2 regions of the Pseudoalteromonas sp. BSi20495 genome follow, and region 2 is predicted to be linked to the other one. Evidence: predicted binding sites of a transcription regulator. Region 2 holds the regulator's gene; the other holds the start of a gene.
What was found. The regulator sigma-54, encoded in region 2, starts transcription at its own class of promoters, with help from an activator protein. The targets are predictions, from matches to a motif close to GTTGGCACGNNNNTNGNNT.
Positions count from the first base shown of each region.

Region 1: fliE (flagellar hook-basal body complex protein FliE) is a predicted target of sigma-54. The motif match lies at 1,690-1,708, and genes of this name have one in related genera.

Region 1 covers NZ_BADY01000083.1:2,480-5,698, reverse strand. The annotation lists gene fliF (flagellar basal-body MS-ring/collar protein FliF) at 1-1,295, opposite strand, end outside; gene fliE (flagellar hook-basal body complex protein FliE) at 1,316-1,648, opposite strand; gene P20495_RS08690 (sigma-54 dependent transcriptional regulator) at 1,795-3,219, opposite strand, start outside.
Region 2 covers NZ_BADY01000061.1:34,209-37,427, reverse strand. The annotation lists gene lptB (LPS export ABC transporter ATP-binding protein) at 1-649, shown strand, start outside; gene P20495_RS11560 (RNA polymerase factor sigma-54) at 719-2,218, shown strand; gene hpf (ribosome hibernation promoting factor) at 2,245-2,532, shown strand; gene ptsN (PTS IIA-like nitrogen regulatory protein PtsN) at 2,537-2,989, shown strand; gene rapZ (RNase adapter RapZ) at 3,009-3,219, shown strand, end outside.

The DNA.
Region 1 (3,219 bases), on a different contig from region 2:
GCATCGCCACGCTGCATATCAAACCCTACACCGCCTTGTAATAAACGACGAATATTTGACAATGCCTCCACTGATCGTGGTGTCATGGTCGTTTCGCCGTTTTCACCCACTTTTGGAATATAATCAACAGCAACCGATACACTTATTCTGCGTATTACCCCCGTTTGCTGGCGTTTATGCGAAATAGTAGTATCAAGCTCATAGTTTCGCGTAGATTCTTTGTGATTACGAGTTGGCGAAGTGCCTGTTCCTGCACCACCTTGTCCTGCTACTTCTGGAATATTCGAGTTTAGTGGAGGCTGATTCGTAAGCGCACCTGGAATACCAACGGCTAAACCGCCTATGTTATTTTCTTCAAATGTGGTTTCACTTCTCACTGCAGGTAAATCTGGATTGTAGCGTTTTTGTGTTTCTTCTATCGCACTAAAGTCCATACTTAAATCAACTTGGGCTGTGTAATTTGCAAGCCCTACGACAGGTATTAGAATGCTGTCTATTTTTTCTAAATATTCTTGTTCTCGTTTACGTTCTAAATCGTACTCTTTACGAGAACGTGCTGCTAATGAGCTTTGCGAACCTGAATTTAATAAGCGACCATTTTGATCTGTAACAGTCACCCTAGCTGGCTCTAAGCCTTGTACTGCTGAAGCAATCATATCAACAACAGAGTCTATCTCTTCACCATTAAGAGAGCGTCCACGTTTAAGTGTTAACACAACGGTGGCAGATGGCTTTTTCTCTCTGCGCGCAAATACGTTCTCTTTTGGTATCGCAAGCAATACTTTCGCACGAGTAATATTATTAAGCTCTTCTATTGTACGTGCTAATTGCTGCTCTCTACCATGTTTGAGGCGCTCACGTTCAAGACGCTGACTAACCCCAAATCCCATATCTTGCATGATAATATCTGATCCCGAAGTAGGTCCTTGGTCTAACCCTTCGCGAGTCATTAATAATTTTATATTTTGATATTCACTTTCATCAACCGATACGACATTACCATCAAGTTGGTATTCTATCTTTTGTGCATCTAAAAAATCGAGGGTTTGAATTAACTCTTCTGTTTGCATTTTACCCAATGGGCGCATATCTGGCTGACGTGCCCAAATAATGATAAAAATGGCAATAGCCAAACAAATAGCCAGAGCTATAACCAGTGTCACTTGGCGTAATACATCTGTACCATTTAAAGCACTTAAATAGCCTGATTTCTGTTCTTGTTGATCATCACTATCACTTTGGTCGATATCACCACTAGCAAGTGCAAGGTCTGTAGATTGGTTAGATTGCGCCACGATAATTCTCCACTACCTAGTTAAACAGGCATGTTCATGATTTCTTTGTAAGCTTCTACAAGTTTATTACGAACCTGTACTGTAGCTTCAAATGCAACCGAAGATTTCTGAGAAGCAATCATCGCCTCAGCAAGCGATACACTTCGGTCACCCATTTCAACTGCTTTTACTTTTTGGCCTGTATCTTGTTGTAACTCATGCACTGTATTTAGTGCATTACTTAGCATATCGCCAAATTGTGCAGTAGAAGTAGACTGTACTTGAGTTGGCAATTTATTAATTTGATTACTACGGCCAGCTTCAAGGGCCATTGATTGCATTTCTTGAAAGACAGCGCTATTTTGAATTTTCATAATTTTTCTCTGACAATGCAGTTAAGCTTATAAATATAACAAAGCACAAAGCATGCCAACTAAAAGTCATTTAAAAACAAATGGTTAAGAATTACTTATGAGTCAGAGTTTTGACAACCCCAAATTAAATTTGGGGTTTAGAGGGATTATGCAGGAAGTGAAATACCTAAATCGCGCATTTGCGCTAGCTTATAACGTAATGTTCGAGGGCTAATACCTAATGTTTCTGCTACATCTTTGCGCTTACCTTGACAGCGGGCTAATGTTTCTAAAATAATACTATGCTCTTTGTCTTTAAGTTCATCTTTATAGCTCCCCGTGTCAACCGCAAGTAAATCTTGCTTTGGCTCACCAACCATAGGCATTTTTTCATCGTAATATGCCGTGCTTAAGCTATTTATAGCTTCGCTTGACGTTACTGTTTCCAACACTTCAGTTGGTGTAATTACAAAATCGCTTGCTACTAAGTTTTCGATAAAAATAGCATGTTCATTTATTGTATTACCACTTCGTAGTATCAGTGCTCGCTGAATTACGTTATCCAGTTCACGAACATTACCAGGCCATGCATGAGCAAGTAGTTTTTGCTCTGCTGCTTTATCTAAGTAGGCCATAGGCTCTTTACTTTTATTTATATGGCGTTCTATTAAATGCTTTGCGAGTATAATTATATCACCAGGGCGCTGGCAAAGAGGTCGCCACATTAATGGAAAAACATTAAGTCGGTAATATAAGTCCTCTCTAAATTGGTTCTTAGCGACCGCTTCTTTTAAGTCACGATTACTCGTTGCTAACACACGAACATCTAGTTGGATTGTCTTACGAGCACCTAAACGCTCTACTTCCCGCTCTTGTAGCACTCGTAGTAGCTTTGCCTGTAATCCTAAATCCATTTCAGTGATTTCATCTAGTAAAATTGTTCCGCCTTGCGCTTGTTCAAATTTACCAGGGCATGCTTGAATAGCACCTGTAAACGCCCCTTTTTCGTAACCAAATAAAGTGGCCTCAAGCATATTTTCAGGGATCGCAGCACAATTTATAGCAACAAAGGGTTCATTGCATCGACTCGATTTATCGTGAATATAACGCGCGAGCACTTCTTTACCTGAACCACTAGGCCCGAGCACCATTACACTCGCATCAGAGCGTGCAACTTTACTTGCAAGTTCGAGTAATTGAATGCTACTTGGGTCGGCAACAATAGGGCCATCTGTCTCTTTCGCTTTTTCAGGCAAATAGCGACTCACCATATTAAGTAGCACTTCAGGTGCAAATGGTTTAGCCATATAATCAATAGCACCTAAACGCATAGCTTCAACAGCATCATCAATCGTGGCATAGGCCGTCATCATCAATACAGGTAAGTCGGGATAATTTAATTTAATACTTCGCAGTAAGTCCAAACCGCTCATGGTTCCCATTTGCACATCACTTACGACTAATGAAAATTGCTCTTTTTTAAGCAATAACATCGCTTGCTCTGCGCTATTAGCTGAAACGCATTCAATACCTGACATCTCCAGCGTATCAATTAAAGCTTCACGGAGCCCCGCATCATCTTCTACGACTAA
Region 2 (3,219 bases):
AAAGGCTGGCAGCATAGTCGGGTTACTTGGCCCTAATGGTGCAGGTAAAACCACAACGTTTTATATGATTGTAGGCCTTGTACCTAGTGATAAAGGCAAGATTTCTATCGACGATAACGATATTACTCTTTTACCTATGCATAGTCGTGCTAGATTAGGCATTGGTTACTTACCCCAAGAATCATCAATTTTTAGAAAGCTTACTGTTTATCAAAATTTAATGGCTATTTTAGAAACACGTAAAGAGCTAAATAAGCAAGCAAGAGAAGACACACTTAACAATTTATTAGATGAATTTAGTATTCAGCACATTCGTGATAGCCAAGGTATGGCATTATCAGGAGGCGAGCGTCGCCGAGTTGAAATAGCGCGAGCACTAGCCGCTGATCCTAAATTTATATTGCTTGATGAGCCTTTTGCTGGTGTTGACCCTATTTCAGTGTTAGATATAAAGAAAATAATAGAACATCTTAAAAATCGTGGTATTGGTGTGTTAATTACCGACCATAATGTAAGAGAAACTCTTGATGTTTGCGAAAAAGCCTACATAGTTTCTCATGGTGAGTTAATTGCATCAGGCACTCCAGAACACGTATTAAACGATAAAACAGTACGTGATGTTTATTTAGGCGAGCAATTTAGGCTGTAACATTTACGCCATGTCTTTAAGCATCTGCTAGTATTAATTATAACAACATAAAAGGATTGTTAGAGATACATGAGGCAATCATTACAGCTGCGCATGGGCCAGCAACTTACAATGACTCCACAGCTGCAACAAGCAATTCGCCTGTTGCAACTCAGTACATTGGATCTCCAGCAAGAAATACAAGAAGCACTCGACAGCAACCCCCTATTAGAGGTTGAAGAACAAGATTACGCCGAAGATTCTGCTGGTAAAAACGAGCAAAAAGCAGATAACGACGATGTCACTGTTAGCGCAAATGCTGATGATGTTCCGAGCGAATATGAGCAAGACAGTGGTGAAGCACTTGCTAAAGATACGCTAAGTGATGAAATGGCTATGGATGTTAGTTGGGATGAATATATGAGCGCAGCCCCAGCGTCATCATCAGGACCAATGCCTGAAGATGAATCTATATACCAAGGCTCCTCGACTGAAACGCTCCACGAATACCTAATGTGGCAACTACAACTGACTCCCTTTAGTCCTACCGATGAAGCGATTGCGATTGCGATTGTTGAAGCCGTCGATGATTCGGGTATTTTAACGCTAAGCTGCGAAGAAATTTTAGAAAGTTTTAATCAAGAGAACGAAGAAGACAACGAAGTTGAACTTGACGAAATAGAAGCTGTTTTAAAACGAATTCAATTGTTTGACCCTGTTGGTATTGCAGCACGTAGTTTACAAGAATGCTTATGTATTCAGCTGAACCAATACGATAAAGAAACACCCTATATTAATGAAACAAAAATGATTTTAACCGAGCACATTGATCTATTAGCTGCTCGCGACTATCGTACATTAATGAAAAAAACAAAGCTCAAAGAAGAAGAGCTTAAAGAAATAATGACTTTAATACATACTCTTAGCCCAAAACCGGCGGATACTATAGTTAGAGAAGAATCTGAGTATGTAATTCCTGATGTATCGGTGAAAAAAATAAAAGGTCGCTGGGTTGTTGAACTAAACCCAGATAGCATGCCTAAAATCAGAGTCAACAGCCAATATGCAGCAATGTCACGCACCGTTAAATCAAGTGGTGATAGCCAGTTTATTCGCTCGCATCTACAAGAAGCTAAATGGTTTATTAAAAGTTTAGAAAGTAGAAACGATACACTATTAAAAGTAACTAATTGTATTGTTAAGCAACAACAAGGTTTTTTTGAGCATGGCCCAGAAGCCATGAAACCAATGGTTTTAAATGATGTAGCAGAAATGGTCGAAATGCACGAATCAACTATTTCACGCGTAACAACTCAAAAATATATGCATACACCTCGCGGTATTTTTGAGCTTAAATATTTTTTCTCAAGCCATGTAAGTACTGAAAATGGAGGCGAATGCTCATCAACAGCAATACGCGCTCTCATTAAAAAATTAATCGCAGCAGAAAACTCAGCAAAACCATTGAGTGATAGTAAAATTGCAGATATATTAGCTGAGCAAGGAATAAAAGTAGCGAGACGTACAATCGCAAAGTATCGCGAATCTCTAGCTATTCCACCGTCAAATCAGCGAAAAAGTTTGATTTAAGACGCTAAACAAAGAGGGTAATGCTTATGCAACTAAACTTAACTGGTCGTCACGTAGAAGTAACTGATTCATTAAGAGATTATGTAAATACCAAATTTGCGAAGCTAGAAAGACACTCAGATCATATTAATAATGTTCATGTCATTCTTGATATAGAAAAATTAAACCAAAAAGCTGAGGCAACGATTCATGTAAGTGGAGCTGAGTTATTTGCCTCTACTGAACATCAAGATATGTACGCCGCCATTGACTCGCTGATTGACAAGCTCGATCGCCAAGTTATTAAACACAAAGAGAAGCTTGCTCGACACTAATATTATGAAATTAAGTTCACTTATATGCCAGGACTGCAGCAGAGCTGCGGTCCTTTTTAATAGTAAAAAAAGAATTTTAGAGTTCATCAGTCAACTTGCTCATGACAAGCTCCCATATCTTTCTCAACAAGATATTCTCAGCGCCTTAATGAATAGAGAAAAACTGGGAAGCACTGGTATAGGAAGAGGCATTGCAATCCCTCATGGGCGAATGAGCGGCGCAGAAGAGCCCTTAGCACTCGTATTAGTAAGCGAAACACCTATTAATTTTGATGCAATAGATAATCGCCCTGTTGATATATTTGTTGCTCTCATCGTACCTGATGGCGATAACCAGCAGCACTTAAAGACGCTCGCAACGATAGCTGATAAACTAAATAATAAAGATTTTTGTAAACAGTTACGCAGCGCAAAATCAGATACTGAACTGTATCAAGTTATTGTAGAACAATCGTAATTAACATAATGGGTGATAAATGGAATTAATTATCATAAGTGGCCGTTCCGGTTCTGGAAAATCGGTTGCTTTACGCGTAGTTGAAGATTTAGGTTATTATTGCGTAGATAATATTCCAATTAATCTGCTACCTTCTTTAGTGAGAAGTGTATCTGATAACTACGACAAAATTGCAGTTAGTATTGATGTCCGTAATTTACCAAAAGAGCAAGATGAATTTAACGATATCC